2 regions of the Mesorhizobium sp. M7A.F.Ca.AU.001.01.1.1 genome follow, and region 1 is predicted to be linked to the other one. Evidence: predicted binding sites of a transcription regulator. Region 1 holds the regulator's gene; the other holds the start of a gene.
What was found. The regulator PhoB, encoded in region 1, activates phosphate uptake and scavenging genes when phosphate is short. The targets are predictions, from matches to a motif close to TGTCATNNANCTGTCAT.

Region 1 (7,049 bases):
GGAACCGGGGATTGAGCCGACCCATCACCTTGCGCGCCTCGGCCTCCATGGCAACGTCGTCGAGCGTGCCCCAGGCGGTCATCAACTCGCGGCCGAGGAACAGATTGGCGGCGGCGTCGACATTGTCGGCCAACGCCAGCGTCTGGTAGATCGTCTCGATGCCGTATTTCTTGGCGTCGCGCGGGTTGGAGATCGATGCCTCCTCGCCGTTGACGAAGATCTGGCCCGAATCGCGCTTGTAGGCGCCGGACAGGATCTTGATCAATGTCGACTTGCCGGCGCCATTATGGCCGAGCAGCGCCACGACCTCGCCGGGGAAAAGATCGATCGAGGCGTCGTCGACGGCGCGGATGCCGCCAAACGCGATCGAGATGTTCCTCATGTCGATCAGCGCGGTGGCTGCAGGAGCAGTCTTGTCAGTCATGGCATGCCCTCCTAGACGCGCTTGCGATAGACGGTGTCGAGCCACACGGCGATCACCAGTACGGCGCCGACGACGATGCTCTGCAGCGGCGAGTCGACACCAAGCAGCACCATGCCGGACTGCAGCGATTGCATCAGCAGGGCGCCGAGCATGGCGCCGATGATCGTTCCCGACCCGCCGGCTAGCGACGTGCCACCGATCACGGCGGCTGCAATGACGAGCAGCTCGTCGAGCGTTCCAAGCACGTTGGTGGCCGAATTCTGCCGGGCCGAGGAGATCGCCGCGGCAATCGTGGCCAGCACGCCCATGATCATGAACACCTTCATGGTGATCCAGCGCGTGTTGATGCCGGCGAGATTGGCCGCCTCGGGATTGCCGCCGATGGCGAAGACATAGCGGCCGAAACGGGTGCGGTTGGTGATGAAGGTCATGACCAGCCCGACGGCGACCGCCATCAGCACCGGTATGGCGATACCGTGGGCGATGAACAGGCCGCCTTCGGGAACGGTGATGTTGTTGGCGGCCGCATATCTGTTCACGATGCCGATCGGCCAGGGGTAGGAGTTGGCGAGCCAGACCGCACCCATGATGGCGCCGCAGGTGACGACACCGAGCAGCGCCTCGGCCCAGATCGGACGTAGCGGAAAACGGAAACGCTTGCGCTGCACCCGCCCGTTGAACAGCCCAAACACCACGGCGAGGCAGGCGACGATCCCGACAACCCAGCTCCAGGTTGCGCCGATCGATCCCGCCGGCCCGCCGCCCATCAGCTGAAAGGTGGCGTTAAGCGGCGCCACGGTCTGGCCTGATGTGACCCACCAGGCAGCACCGCGCCAGACCAGCAGGCCGCCCAGCGTCACGATAAAGGCGGGCACTTCGAGATAGGCGATGACGAAGCCTTGAAAGGCGCCGATCAACAGGCCGAGCGCCAGGCCGATGACCAGCGCCAGGGCCCAGATCCACGGATTGCCGAGTTCGAGCCCGACAAAACGCACCAGGAAATGCACCTGGGCAAATCCCATCACCATGCCGATCAGGCCCTCGGCGGAACCGACCGACAGGTCGATGTTGCGCATGACGATGACCAGCACCATGCCGCAGGCCATGATGGCGACCGCGGATGTCTGCACCGACAGGTTCCACAGATTGCGCGGCGTGAGAAAGGTGCGGCTGTCGAAATCGAGCGGGTTGACGCCGAGGCGCAGGCTGGAAATGACATGCAGCCCAATCCAGATGACCAGCAGCGCGCCGATCATGCCGAGCATCCGGGTGTCGATCTCGGTCGCCTTCAGGAACCGGGCGACGGCGCCGAGTTCCGACGCGCGCGCCGTATCGGCCTGCGGGTTGGACGTCGTGTCGGTCATGATTTCCTCCCACCGGCTGGCCGTCTGACGCGCATGCCGGAGCCCAGCCTAGAAGCTATCCGCATGATGCGGAAACACAATTCTTTGAGAAAACGCCGCGGCTTTTGGGCCGCGGCGTTCAGATATTTCGAAGTGGTCCGGATCAGTTACAGGCCGCGACGGTGCCGGCAGCGACACCCGCGCAGACTTCGTCCTTCTTGATCCAGCCAGCGTCGATGACGACGTTGAGATTGTCCTTGGTGATGGCAACCGGAGTCAGGAACAGCGACTTGACGGTGTTGCCGCCCGGCGTCGTGAAGTCCTTGGCGCCGGCGATGTCGCTCGTCTTCTTGCCGTCGGCCAGTTGCGAGGCGATCTCGGCGGCATTCTTGCCGAGCTCGCGCGCGTCCTTCCACACCGACACGGTTTGCGTGCCCAGGGCGATGCGGTTCAGCGCGGCGTGGTCGCCGTCCTGCCCCGAGACCGGCACGGTGCCGGCCAAGCCTTGAGCCGTCAGCGCCGCGACGACGCCACCGGCAGTGCCGTCATTGGCCGCGACCACCGCGTCGACCTTGTTGTCGTTGGCGGTCAGGAACTGTTCCATGTTCTTCTGGGCGTTGGCGGGCAGCCAGCCATCCGTGTAGGCTTCGCCGACATTCTTGATCTTGCCGCTGTCAATGGCTTCCTTGAGCACTTCCATCGAGCCCGAGAACAGGAAGTCGGCATTGGGATCGGCACCGGAGCCCTTGATGAAGACGTAGTTGCCTTCCGGCTTGACCTTGAACACTTCGCGGGCCTGCATGCGGCCGACTTCCTTGTTGTCGAAGGTCAGATAGAAAACATCCTTGTTCTCGATCAACCGGTCATAGCCGACGACCGGAATGCCTTCGTCCAGGGCTTTCTGCACGGCCGGGCCGATGGCCGAAGCATCCTGCGCCAGGATGATCAGGGAATTGGCGCCCTGCGAGATCAGGCTTTCGACGTCCGTAAGCTGCTTGCCGGGATTGGACTGCGCATCGGCGGAGATGTACTTGTCGCCGGCGGCCTCGATCGCCGTCTTCATGGCGGCCTCGTCGGTCTTCCAGCGTTCCTCCTGGAAGTTGGACCACGAAACGCCGACGACTTTGTCCTTCGCCTGCGCGACAGACGCGAGCGTCAGCGACATGGCGGCACCCGCCAGGATGGCGGCTGTGAATCTTTTCATATTATCCTCCCTGCGCCGCGTATGGCGCGACCAAACTGGCCCGAAGGCCGGCACAAAGGCCCTATTTTTTCGAGCCTCGAAAAAATACTGGGCCAACGCCCGAACGCTGTCAACATCGATTCTGATGGATTTTGATGTCGTTTCGAATTTTTTTCGGGCCTCGGAATAAATAAATGACACGGCGCGCGGCTTCTGCCAGTATTTGACCGCGTCACCGACAGCGTTCCAGGGCAGGAAGAACCGCGGCGACCGGGAGGATATGAAAGAGCATGTCGGTCGGAATCCGCCACGACGATTTGCGCCGCCGCAACCGCGCGATGGTGATCGCGGCGGTGCGCCGCGCCGGACAGCCGTCGCGCACCGAGATCGCCGCAACCACAAGCCTCAGCCATTCGACGATCTCGGCGATCTCATCCGACCTGATCGTCGAAGGTATCCTGACCGAAAGCAAGCCGAGCGAGGCCGGCTCGCTCAAACGCGGCCGTCCGCAGGTCGGCCTCAGCCTCAATCCGGAAGCGGCCGCGGTAATGACCGTGGTGCTGTCGCTGAACTTCCTCTCGGTCGCCGTCATCGACTATGCCGGCCAGGTAATATCCGAGGAACAGCGCCGGCTCGACACGCTGACGATGTCGCGCGACTCGCTGATCGGTGAGTGCACGGCAATCGTGCGGCGCCGCCTGGAAGATCCCGACCTGGACGTGCGCAGCATCGCCCGTATCGCGCTGGCCGTCCAGGGCATCACCGACACCCGTGCCCGCGCCATGCTGTGGTCGCCGATCACGCCGCACACCGACATCGCCTTCGCCGACATATTCGAAGACGAGTTCGGCATCCCAGCCATTATGGAGAACGATTGCAACATGATGGCGGTGGCGCTGCGCTGGCGCGACCCCGATCGTTACCGCGACGATTTCATCGCTATCCTTTTGTCGCACGGCATCGGCATGGGGCTGGTGCTGAAGGGCGAATTGTTCACCGGCACCCATTCCTCGGGCGGCGAATTCGGCCACATGATTCATCGGCCGAACGGGGCGCTGTGTCGCTGCGGACGGCGCGGCTGCGTCGAAGCCTATGCCGGCAATTATGCCATCTGGCGCAACGCGCGGCAGATGGGCGAGGATGCAGAACCCGTCGCCGATGTCAGCGATGCCGACATGCGCGCCCTGGCTGCCGCCGCCCGCGAAAGGGACGGACCCGAACGGGAAGCCTATCGCAAGGCCGGCGAAGCGCTCGGCTACGGCCTCGGCAGCCTGTTCGCGCTGATCGATCCGGCGCCGGTCGCCATGGTCGGCGTCAGCGCCGCCGCCTTCGACCTGATCGAGCCGGCATTGCGGCAAGCGATTGCCCAGACCGCCGGCGGCCAGCATTCCAAGTCGATTTCCTTCGACACCGAGCCGAACGAACTGCCGCTGATCCGCGAAGGCTGCGCCATGCGGGCGCTAATCTTCGTCGATCAGGAGATTTTTGCGCCGGGCGTGCAGGCGAGATCCGGTCTCGGCGGCAAGAACGTGGCGTGAGTTCAAACGAGGGAGTTCAGTCCTCGCGAATGGCGTAACCCGCCCCACGGATGGTGCGGATGACATCGGGCATACGGCCGTTGTTGACCGCCTTGCGCAGCCGGCCGACATGCACATCGACCGTGCGTTCGTCGATGTAGATCGTCTCGCCCCAGACATTGTCGAGCAGTTGGCTGCGCGAGAACACGCGGCCTGGATGGCGCATCATGAATTCAAGCAGGCGGAATTCCGTCGGCCCGAGCCGGATTTCGCTCTTCTTGCGATAGACACGGTGCGATTCGCGATCGAGCACGATATCGCCGACCTTGAGCACGCTGGACAGCACTTCCGGCTTGGCCCGGCGCAGCAGCGCCTTGACCCTGGCCATGAACTCCGGCGTCGAGAAAGGCTTGACCAGATAGTCGTCGGCACCGGTCGAGAGGCCGCGCACGCGGTCGCTTTCCTCGCCTCGCGCGGTCAGCATGATGATCGGCAGCCGCTCGGTCTCGGGACGCATCCTTAGCCGGCGGCAGAGTTCGATACCGGAAACCGCAGGCACCATCCAGTCGAGCACCAGAAGGTCTGGAACGTTCTCCTGCAGCCGGATTTCGGCCTCGTCGCCGCGCGTCACCACCTCGACCTGGTAACCTTCGGATTCGAGATTGTAGCGGAGCAGCACGCCTAGCGGCTCCTCATCCTCCACCACCATGATGCGTGGCGCGATCATCGGCTGGTCACCCCTGTCATGCCGCTGGCGCGGACATTGCCGTCTCGTCCTGCTTCGGACGGTTGGCTGGCAACTGCGTGCCGGTCAAAACATAATAGGCATTTTCGGCGATGTTGGTCACGTGGTCGCCGATCCGCTCGAGGTTCTTGGCGCAAAACAACAGGTGCGTGCACGCCGTGATGTTGCGCGGATCTTCCATCATGTAGGTCAGAAGTTCGCGGAACACCGATGTGTATTTGACGTCGATGCGTTCATCATTGTTTCTGAGCGTGGCAAGCGCTGCCGCGTCAGCGGCGGCATACTCGTCGACGACCCCCTGCACCTGGATCAGCACCAGCTGCGCCATTGCGTCGATCGAATGCGAAAGGTCGTGCGGCGTGACGCTCAGCCCGACAGTGCCGACGCGCTTGGCGATGTTCTTGGCAAGGTCGCCGATGCGCTCGAGGTCGCCGGCCATGCGGATCGAACCGACCACCGCACGCAGATCGTTGGCCATTGGCTGGCGCTTGGCGATCAGCGTGATGGCACGATCGTCCAGCTCGCGCTGGCGTGCATCCATGATGGCGTCGTCGGAAACCACCCGCTGCGCCAGCGCATTGTCCGAATTGAGCAAAGCCCTGGTCGAGCCACCGACCATCGAGCGGGCGAGATCGCCCATGTCGCGGATCAGCTGGCTGATCTGCTCCAGATCCTCATCGAAAGATGCAACGGTATGTTCACCCATGATCTTCGTCCCTCATATGCCAGAGATCAGCCGAACCGGCCGGTGATGTAGTCCTGGGTGCGTTTGTCGTCGGGGGTGGTGAACATCTTGTCGGTGGCGCCCTCCTCGACCAGATAGCCAAGATGGAACATCGCGGTGCGCTGCGACACGCGCGCTGCCTGCTGCATCGAATGGGTGACGATGACGATCGTATAGTTCTGACGCAGTTCGTCGATCAGTTCCTCGACGCGAGCGGTGGCGATCGGGTCGAGCGCCGAACACGGTTCGTCCATCAGGATCACCTCGGGCGACACGGCGATGGCGCGTGCAATGCACAGGCGCTGCTGCTGGCCACCGGAAAGACCCGTGCCAGGTTCCTGCAAACGGTCCTTGACCTCGTTCCAGATCGCCGCCTTCTTCAGGCTGGACTCGACGATCTGATCCATGTCGGCCTTGCGCTTGGCCAATCCGTGGATGCGCGGACCATAGGCGACGTTCTCGTAGATCGACTTTGGGAACGGATTGGGTTTCTGGAACACCATGCCGACGCGCGCCCTGAGTTCGACGACATCGATGTTCTTGTCGTAGATGTCCTCTTCGTCGAGCGTGATCTTGCCGGTTACCCGTGCTGAATCGATGGTGTCGTTCATGCGGTTGAGGCAGCGCAGGAAGGTGGACTTGCCGCAGCCGGAGGGGCCGATCAGCGCCGTCACCTGGTTCAGGCGGACGTCGAGATCGACGTCGAACAGCGCCTGCTTCTCGCCGTAGAACACGCCGACCTTGTCGCCGCGCATTTTTATCACTTCGTTCGACTTCATCTTGTCGCCCACTGCGTTTTCAAGGGACTGTTCGGTCATGATGTTCATACCAAAATGCCTTTTTTCTACCAGCGCCGCTCGAACCGACGCCGAAGCACGATCGCGGTGATGTTCATGGCCATGAGGAAGACGAGCAGGATGATGATGGCGCCGGACATACGCTCGACGAAGGCGCGTTCGGCCTCGTTCGCCCACATATAGATCTGCACCGGCAGCGCGGTGGCCGGATCGAAAGGCGTCGTCGGTGGATCGGCGACGAAGGCGACCATGCCGATCAACAGCAGCGGCGCGGTTTCGCCGAGCGCGCGCGCAAGACCGATGATGGTGCCGGTGA
Region 2 (9,797 bases), on a different contig from region 1:
GACGCCTCGCGCGCTGAACAGGTCGACCTGGAAAACCAGCGAGGAACGGTCCTCTTCCTGGTCGAGCAGATATTGCAGCGGCGTGTTGGAGACGATGCCGCCGTCCCAGTAATATTCGCCTTCGATGCGGATCGACGGGAACGCCGGCGGCAGCGCGCCGCTGGCCATGATGTGCTCCGGTTCGATGCGGACCTTGTCGGTGTCGAAATAGACGAAGTTGCCGGTCCGGACGTTGACCGCGCCGACGCTCAACCGCTTCTTGCCGTCGTTGAGGATGTCGAAGTCGATCAGGCTTTGCAGCGTCTCCTTCAGCTCGGCCGTGTCGTAGAAGCTGGTGGCGCCCTCGGCGCCGGGCTGCTCCATCCAGGGGTTAGGATTGCGCGGCTTGAAGAAGCCCGGCTGCCCCATGACCATGGTCATCCACGAACTGGTGCGATTGCGGATATCACGGTAGATGTCGCCTTCCGGCGTATAGGCCCAGATCTTGCGACCCGAAATCGTCTGCCAGAATTGCTCGAGGCGCTGCAGCCGGCGGCTCGATTCATTGCCGGCGATGATCGCCGCATTGATGGCGCCGATCGACACGCCGGAAAGCCAGCTCGGCTCGCAGCCGGCCTCTGCCAATGCCTGGTACACCCCAGCCTGGTAGGCGCCGAGCGCGCCGCCTCCCTGAAACACCAGCGCGACGCGGTCATACTGCGCCGAGATCTCCGCGATGGTGGCGGTGGCCTCCTTGTTGCGATTGCGTTCGAGCACGGCTTTGGTCTCCGACTTCTGTTTGGGCTCTGAAAGGCTTGTGCAGCTCAGGTGCGGTCGGCGAGATAATCGTGAACCACTTCGCCCAGCCCAAGCGTCAGGTCGGCGGTGAAGTGGACGGCGGATACGATGTCGAGCACCGGCAGCCGCGCCACGTCGGCCATGACGTGCGGCCGCAAATCGAGTGCGGCGGGCGCTGTCCAGGCTTCCTTCAGCGTGATGTCGGTGAGGTGGTAGCGGACCAGTTCGCAGATGCGCGGCGTGCCGTCGACATGCGGGACGATCTTGATCAGGAAATTGGGCGCGGCCAGCGAAGCGAGGACAGAGCCGTGATCGGCTTTCTTGTGCTTGTAGCCCATCGTGCCGGTGGCGCACAGAACGCTGCCATAGTGCAGCGTGCCGACGATGACCTCGCCTTCATGCACGATCTTGGGATTGGCAAGCTTCTTGGGAAAGCCCCACAGTTCGCGGCCGCCGGCGATCGGCGCGTCGTCGTCGAGATACATCGAATGGACGTAGGCGCCGTGCTGGCCCTTGTAGCGCACCGGGATGACCTGGCCGGTCTCGGTGTAGTCGCCGAAACCGGTCGAGTCAGGCATGCGGATGAATTCGTATTTGACCAGCGGCTCGTCGATCTCCAGCGGCTCCGGCACGACAGCCTCTAGCGCCTCGCGCGTCGTGCGGTAGGTGATGATGACGTATTCGCGGTTGAAGAAACGGTACGGCCCGGGCGGAAAGGAGGGGTTGGTCAGCGGCATCGCATAGGCGCGCTTCACGACATCGGCGATCTGCAAGGCTGTAGCCCCATTTTGGTTCAGGAATGACTGCGCGAATGCGCTCCGGATTATGTTGCACGGCACCATGACAGTGCCGTGTCAGCCGCCTGACAGCCGCCCAAGGGGCCTGTCGACGGCCGTCTCAACCCTGTAATCGCACCGACATATGGCTATGGCACTGTCATGGTGCGGCGCACAAAGGCGGCCCCGTTCGTTCCCTCCCACCTCTTGCGAGATCATCATGGGTTTCCTGTCTTCGAAGAACGCCCTCGTCACCGGCTCGACCAGCGGCATCGGCTTGGCCATCGCCCGCGCCTTTGCCGTGGAAGGCGCCAATGTCACCATCAACGGCCTTGGCGATGCGGCTGCCATCGAGCACGAGCGCGCCGGCATCGAGAAGGATTTCGGCGTCAAGTGCCGCTACTCCGGTGCCAACATGATGGATGGCGCGGCGGTCAGCGCCATGGTGCATGAGGCCGAGGCTGCCTTCGGCAGTCTCGATATCCTGGTCAACAATGCCGGCATCCAGCATGTCGCGCCGATCGAGGAGTTTCCCGATGACAAGTGGGAAGCCATCATCCGCATCAATTTGCTCGCCGCGTTCTACGCCATCAAGGCGGCACTGCCGGGCATGAAGACGCGCAAATGGGGCCGTATCATCAACACCGCCTCGGCGCATGCGCTGGTCGCCTCGCCGTTCAAGTCGGCCTATGTGTCGGCCAAGCACGGCATTGCGGGCCTCACCAAGACGGTAGCGCTCGAAGCAGCGCTCGACGGCGTCACCGTCAATGCGATCGCGCCGGGCTATGTCTGGACGCCGCTGGTCGAAAGGCAGATTCCCGACACGATGAAGGCGCGCGGCATGACCGAGGAACAGGTCAAGCACGATGTGCTGCTCGCCGCCCAGCCGACCAAGGAATTCGTCACCGTCGACGAGCTCGCCGCGCTGACGCTGTTCCTGTGTTCGGACGCGGCCAGGCAGGTCACCGGCACAACCTTGCCGATGGATGGCGGCTGGACGGCACAGTAGAGGGTAATCCAAGCGTTCCGTTTGCCTGCTGGTGCCGCTGGGCGCTGGCAGAAAAGCACCCGGCTATGCCGTGATCTTAATCGATGCGGATGGCGTGGTCGTGCATTTCCATGATTTTGCGATCGACGCGGCGGGTTGCCCGCCTCCGGCAGGCTTCGCGGGGCACTGAGCAGGACTTCCCGCGAGGGCCAAGATGCCGCCAGTCGCATGTGCCGGCCTATTGCACGGCAGCGCAACAGGCTGCGCCGTTGGCTGAGCTGAACGATCCCAACCGATGCCCATCCGCGCACTGACGGCGACTGCGCGGCATCGGGTTTCCCAGCCTCTTTCTCGTCCCGCCGGACTACGGTGAAAGTGTCCGAAAAAGCACGGGAATATGGACATTAGTCTTGACAGAAATACAGATGTTCAATACCCGTCAGGCAATCGAACAAGCCTGCATTATGGGAGGAACGAGCGGTATGGCTTCCAATGTTTCGTTGACGGGTCTTGCCCGCGATCTCGAGGAACGCGCAAAGTCGGGCAAGCCTATCCGCATCGGCCTGATCGGCTCGGGCGAGATGGGAACCGACATCGTCACTCGTGTCGCCCATATGTCGGGCATCGAGATCGGCGCCATTTCCGAACTGAACCTGCCGGCTGCCAGCAAGGCCGTCGATATCGCTTTCCAGGAAACCGGGCATGCGCGCGAAGTGTCGAATGCTTCGGCTATGACGTCGGCGATGGAAGCCGGCAAGGTCGCGGTCACCAACGACGCCGACCTTGTCATCAACAATGATCTGATCGACGTCGTCATCGATGCCACCGGGGTTCCCGCCGTTGGCGCCGAGATCGGGCTGCGCGCCATGGAGCATGGCAAGCATCTGGTGATGATGAATGTCGAGGCCGACGTCACCATCGGCGCCTATCTGAAAAGCGAGGCCGACCGGCTCGGCGTCACCTATTCACTGGGCGCCGGCGATGAGCCGTCCTCCTGCATGGAGCTGATCGAGTTCGTCTCGGCCATGGGTCACCCGATCGTTGCCGCCGGCAAGGGCAAGAACAATCCGCTCAACATCGACGCTATTCCCCCGGACTATGAGGAGGAAGCCAAGCGCCGGCACATGAATGTCCGCATGCTGGTCGAATTCGTCGACGGCTCCAAGACCATGGTCGAGATGGCGGCAATCGCCAATGCCACCGGCCTGGTTCCAGACAAGGCTGGCATGCATGGCCCGGCGGCGACGCTTGGCGAACTGTCCAAGGTGCTGGTGCCGCAGAAGGATGGCGGCGTTCTGTCGAAGGTCGGCGTCGTCGACTATTCGATCGGCAAGGGTGTCGCGCCCGGCGTCTTCGTCGTTGCCGACATGTCGCATCCGCGCATCTCCGAGCGCATGGAAGATCTGAAGATGGGCAAAGGCCCGTATTTCACTTTCCATCGTCCCTATCACCTGACCTCGCTCGAGGTGCCGCTGACCTGCGCGCGCGTCGTGCTCTACGGCAAGGCCGACATGGTGCCGCTGGCCAAGCCGGTGGCCGAAGTGGCCGCCGTGGCCAAGAAGGACATGAAGCCCGGCGAGAAGCTCGATGCGATCGGCGAATATTGCTACCGCGCCTGGATCATGACGACGCCTGAAGCGCGCGCCGCCAAGGCCATTCCCTGCGGCCTGCTGCAGGGCGGCTCGGTCACCGCGCCGATCAAGAAGGGCGAACTCATAACCTACGCGAATGCAGCGCCCGCGGCGGGCTCCAAGATCGCCGAACTGCGCGCTCGCCAGGACAAGCTCGTCTATGGGACCGTGGGAGCGTGATCATGGCCACAGCCAGCAAAGCCGTCACTGACAGTCGCGCCAATCTGCCCTTCGTCTACCGCCAGTACAGCGCCGAGCAGCTCAAGCAGGTGCTCCACAAGATGTACCTGATCCGCCGCTTCGAAGAGGGCGCGGAGGAGTGCTACACGCGCGGCCTCATCCATGGCACCATGCATTTGTCGATCGGCCAGGAAGCCAGCGCCATGGGCATCTGCATGCCGCTTGCCGAGGATGACCAGATCACCTCGACGCATCGCGGTCACGGCCACTGCATTGCCAAGGGCGCCGAGGTCAAGCGCATGTTCGCCGAGTTCTTCGGCAAGACCACAGGCTACTGCAAGGGCCGTGGCGGCTCGATGCACATCGCCGATGTCGGCAAGGGCAATCTCGGCGCCAATGGCATCGTCGGTGGTGGTATCCCGATCGCCGTGGGGGCGGCATTGTCCTCCAAGATGATGAAGACCGGCAAGGTCGTGGTCTCGTTCTTCGGCGATGGCGCCAACAATGAAGGCGCTTTCCACGAGGCGCTAAACATGGCGGCGGTCTGGAAGCTGCCTGTCATTTTCGTCTGCGAGAACAATGGCTACGGCATGTCGACATCGACAGCCCGCTCGACCGCGGTCAAGAACATCGCCGAGCGCGCCGCCGCCTATTCGATGCCCGGCGTCATCGTCAACGGCAACATCTTCTCCGAGGTCGCCGAGGCGTCTCATCAGGCTGTTGCCCGAGCCCGCGCCGGCGAGGGGCCGACGCTGATCGAGTCCAAGACCTATCGCCATCGCGGCCATTCCAAGAGCGACCGCAACCGCTATCGCACCAAGGAAGAGATCGAGGACTGGATGTCGAACCGCGATCCGATCACCCTGTTCGAAAGCGAGCTCAGGGAATTCGGCTTCATCGACGACAAGGGCATCGAGGCCATTCGCGATGCCGTGGCGCAAGAGATCGCCGAGGGCATCGAGTTCGCCAAGGCGAGCCCATCGCCCGATATCAGCGAGACGGGAAATTACGTGTATACGGAGCAGGCGTGATGGACGCGATGGTGCGTGAACTGAGCTACGCCCAGGCGATCCAGGAGGCCATGGCGATCGCCATGGACATGGACGAGCGCGTTTTCCTGATGGGCGAGGATATCGGCGTCTATGGCGGCGCCTTCCAGGTCACCGGCGACCTGGTCGAACGTTACGGCGCTGACCGCGTCATCGACACGCCGATTTCGGAACTGGGCGGCGCGGGCGTTGCGGTTGGGGCTGCGCTCACCGGCATGCGGCCGATCTTCGAGTTCCAGTTTTCCGATTTCGCCACGCTTGCCATGGAGCAGATTGTCAACCAGGCGGCCAAGATGCGCTTCATGCTGGGCGGCGAGGTTTCTGTTCCCGTGGTGATGCGCTTTCCCGCCGGTTCCGGCACCGGTGCGGCGGCTCAGCACAGCCAGAGCCTCGAAGCCTGGCTCGGCCATGTGCCGGGTCTGAAAGTCATCCAGCCGGCGACCCCCTATGATGCCAAGGGCATGCTTTTGGCGGCGGTCGCCGATCCCGATCCGGTCATGATCTTCGAGCACAAGCTGCTCTACAAGATGAAGGGACCGGTGCCCGAAGGCTATTACACCGTGCCGATCGGCAAGGCCGATATCCGCCGCGAAGGCCGGGATCTCACCATCGTCGCCACCTCGATCATGGTGCAGAAGGCGCTCGACGCGGCAGCCGTGCTGGAGAGCGAAGGCATCGACGTCGAAGTCGTCGATCTCCGGACCATCCGGCCGATGGACAAGCAGACCGTCATCGACAGCGTCAAGAAGACGTCGCGGCTGCTATGCGTCTACGAAGCGGTCAAGACGCTGGGCATCGGCGCCGAGGTCAGCGCCATGATCGCCGAGAGCGAAGCGTTCGACTATCTCGACGCGCCGATCGTGCGGCTGGGCGGCGCCGAAACGCCGATCCCCTACAATCCGGAACTCGAGAAGGCGACGGTGCCGCAAATTCCGGACATCATCACCGCCGCGCGCGACCTCGTGAAAGGGGTCCGCTAGACCATGCCGACCGAAGTCATTCTTCCCAAGGTCGACATGGACATGGCGACCGGACAGATCTCGCGCTGGTTTGCCGAGGAGGGCGCGCACGTCAAGAAGGGCGATGTGCTGTTCGAGATCGAGACCGACAAGGCGGCGATGGAAATCGATGCGCCGGCCAGCGGCGTCCTGCGCGATGTCACCGGCAAAGAGGGTGTCGATATTGCGGTCGGCGCTGCCGTGGCGTGGATCTATGCCGACGGTGAGGCCTATGGGGCTGATGCTGCTGCGGCCAAGCAGGACAAGGCGCCAATCTCCCCCCCCGCGGGGGAGATGTCGACGAAGTCGACAGAGGGGGGCGCTGTCGCGCCAACGTCTCATTCTGTCACGCACCCCTCTGCCCTACCCTCTTTGCCGCCACTTGGCATCTCCCCCACAAGGGCGGAGATCGGCCAATCGCCATCGGCCGGCCGTGCAACACCGCTTGCCCGGCGCCTGGCCCGTGAGGCCGGCCTGAACCTCTCGACCGTATCTGGCACCGGCCCGTATGGCCGGGTGGTGAGGGCCGATGTCGACGCGGCCATTGCCGGTGGCGGCGCCCAGACGGCGCCTGCCGCCAAGGCTCCGGCTGGCGTGCCGGCTGCTGCTCCTGCCGCGCCGGTAAAGGCGATGTCGGACGATCAGGTCCTGAAACTGTTCGAACAGGGCTCCTACGACCTTGTCCCGCATGACAGTATGCGCAAGACCATTGCGCGCCGCCTGGTCGAGGCCAAGACCACCATTCCGCATTTCTACCTGACGCTCGACTGCGAGCTCGATGCGCTGCTGGCGCTGCGCACGCAGATCAATGCGGCAGCCCCGGTGAAGAAGACCGACAAGGGTGATGCTCCGGCCTACAAGCTGTCGGTCAACGATATGGTCATCAAGGCGATGGCGATGGCGCTGAAGGCAGTGCCGGATGCCAATGCCTCGTGGACTGAAAGCGCCATGGTCAAGCACAAGCACGCCGATGTCGGCGTCGCGGTGTCGATCCCCGGCGGCCTGATCACGCCGATCATTCGGCATGCCGACGAAAAGACGCTGTCCACCATCTCCAACGAGATGAAGGATCTCGCCAGTCGCGCCCGCAGCCGCAAGCTGAAGCCGGAAGAGTATCAGGGTGGCACCACGGCGGTGTCCAATCTCGGCATGTTCGGCATCAAGGATTTTGCCGCGGTCATCAACCCGCCGCACGCGACCATCCTGGCAGTCGGCGCCGGCGAGGAGCGGGCAGTGGTCAAGAACGGCGAGATCAGAATAGCCACCGTGATGTCGGTGACGCTGTCGACCGACCACCGCGCCGTCGACGGTGCGCTGGGTGCCGAACTGCTGGTCGCCTTCAAGAACCTCCTTGAAAATCCGATGGGCCTGCTGGTCTGATCCACCAAGCAGAAGCCGGCGCCGACTGATGCGCCGGCTTGCGACAGAAACGACTTGTCAGGCGCTGACCCTTGACCCATGTTCTATCTGGATTGCGATCCAGGGAGGCCAAATATGCCTGCATTCGACCCATCTGACGTCAAAACCCTGTTCGGCAAGGTCATGGGTGCGTCGCCATCCGACATCAAGCTGGTGGCGCAGCGCCTGCACGACCACGCCTTCGAGCCTCGCATGTCGGCGGAGGAGACCAGGCAGCTCGTCGCCAGCCTCGGCTATGACAGTCTGGACGCGTTCTGCGCCGACATCGGTCTGCCCACGCATATCGCCGAGCGGTGGAGCCGTTTTGGTGTTTCCGGCGAGATGAAGCAGGTGTTCACACTGTTGGCGGCGCAGCGCAAGCGGGTGGCCGAGGCGATCGCCGAATTCGAATCCATGACCCATGTCGGCGTCGAGGATTTTTTGCGCGAGCGCGGGCTGATCTAACCGCCCTTGGCAAGCAGCGCCGTGGCGGTATCGCTGTCAGTGATCAGCACATTGGTGTCGACGGCTTTCAGTGCGGCGAGGATCGCCGCGACCTTGCGCTTGCCGCCCGCGGCGAGAACCACATTCGGCACCTTGCCGACCACATCGAGATCGATGGCCATGACACGCCCGTTTACCTCGTGGTCCACCAAACGGCCATTGGCATCGACGAAATAGCACAGCATGTTGGCGACCGCGCCCTTCGCTTTCAACGGAGCGATCAGCGATGACGGAACGATGCCATGCCGGAAGATGGTGGCGTCCGGCGACATGTCGCCGACGGTGAGCAGCGCGATGTCGGCGGCGGCCGCGCGTTGGCGTACATCCTGCAGGGTCGGCTGCGCCCAGAGGAGATCGCGCAGCGAGGAATTGTCGACCGTGACCGGCGCGGTGATCTGGTAGCTGTCGACCTCGAAGACATCGGCTACCTTGGCGGCAACGATGGACGGATTGATCCATTGCGAGTGCGGCAGGCTGCCGACGAGCGCCACCACACAGGCACGCTTCAACTGCCGGCGGGCAAGGAAGCCGAGGCTGGCATGCAGGGTCGCGCCGCCACCGATGGCGAGCGTCATGCCGTCCTGCATCTGCTCGCCGAGATAGGCCGCGACGGCATGGCCGATGGCTTTCTCCAGATGGTCATGCGCCGAAGGCGTCGGGATGACGACGGCGGCATTCAGACCCCAGCGCTTTTCCAGTCCCCGCTCGAGCGCCACCTGCCCGGCGGTCGGCGCGTTGATCATGGTGACGACAATGCCCTCGGCGGTGCAGGAGGCCAGCGTACGCATGACCTTCACCCTGGAGACATCGAGCTTTTCGGCAATCTGTTCCTGGGTGAAACCTTCGACATAGTAGAGCCATGCCGTCTTGACGGTAAGGTCCGACGAGACCATCGGCAGGCGAGCCTGTCTGGGTTTTTCTGTGGTCATCGGTTCCTGTCCCTCATGAGCCGTGGCCTGACCGGTGCTCATCAAGGAAATACCGGCCGGATGTCAACTGATGCCGGATCTGCGGCGTGTCGATTGTCGCACATTTCTGTTCATTTGTAATTGACATCGTACATATGAACATATTTTGTGGGTTTCACGCGCTGTGTCATCCACCAGTCATATGCGCCGTGCAGGGAGGAAGAGACGGGGAGCCGGCCAGAGCCGGACCGGTCATGCACAGAAAGACAGGAGGTCTCATTGAAGACGCACTTCATCAAGCTGCTGGCCAGCCAGCTGGCGCTCGCGGCAACTTTGTTTGCCGGCGTGGCAAACGCCGAAATACTGACGCTCTACACGTCCCAGCCGGAAGCCGACGCGGCCAAGACCGTGGATGCCTTCAAGAAGGCGCAGCCGGGTATCGATGTGAATATCTATCGCTCCGGAACGAGCGACATCCTCACCAAGATGGCGGCCGAGTTTGCCGCCGGCAGCCCGCAGCCCGACGTGCTTCTGATCGCCGATGCGGTCTCGATGGAGCTGTTGAAGAAGGACGACCGGCTACTGCCC

Region 2: EN884_RS11040 (acetoacetate decarboxylase) is a predicted target of PhoB. The motif match lies at 1,682-1,698, and genes of this name have one in related genera.

Annotation. Positions count from the first base shown of each region.
Region 1 is NZ_RZPF01000256.1:5-7,053, reverse strand. It holds gene EN884_RS17185 (ATP-binding cassette domain-containing protein) at 1-424, opposite strand, end outside; gene EN884_RS17180 (sugar ABC transporter permease) at 436-1,788, opposite strand; gene xylF (D-xylose ABC transporter substrate-binding protein) at 1,931-2,971, opposite strand; gene EN884_RS17170 (ROK family protein) at 3,241-4,488, shown strand; gene phoB (phosphate regulon transcriptional regulator PhoB) at 4,505-5,194, opposite strand; gene phoU (phosphate signaling complex protein PhoU) at 5,211-5,918, opposite strand; gene pstB (phosphate ABC transporter ATP-binding protein PstB) at 5,945-6,763, opposite strand; partial or broken gene EN884_RS17150 (phosphate ABC transporter, permease protein PstA) at 6,781-7,049, opposite strand, start outside.
Region 2 is NZ_RZPF01000135.1:782-10,578, forward strand. It holds gene EN884_RS11035 (patatin-like phospholipase family protein) at 1-756, opposite strand, end outside; gene EN884_RS11040 (acetoacetate decarboxylase) at 804-1,550, opposite strand; gene EN884_RS11045 (3-hydroxybutyrate dehydrogenase) at 1,774-2,562, shown strand; gene EN884_RS11050 (NAD(P)H-dependent oxidoreductase) at 3,024-4,352, shown strand; gene EN884_RS11055 (thiamine pyrophosphate-dependent dehydrogenase E1 component subunit alpha) at 4,355-5,383, shown strand; gene EN884_RS11060 (alpha-ketoacid dehydrogenase subunit beta) at 5,383-6,381, shown strand; gene EN884_RS11065 (pyruvate dehydrogenase complex dihydrolipoamide acetyltransferase) at 6,385-7,779, shown strand; gene EN884_RS11070 (hypothetical protein) at 7,894-8,262, shown strand; gene EN884_RS11075 (sugar-binding domain-containing protein) at 8,259-9,230, opposite strand; partial or broken gene EN884_RS11080 (ABC transporter substrate-binding protein) at 9,489-9,797, shown strand, end outside.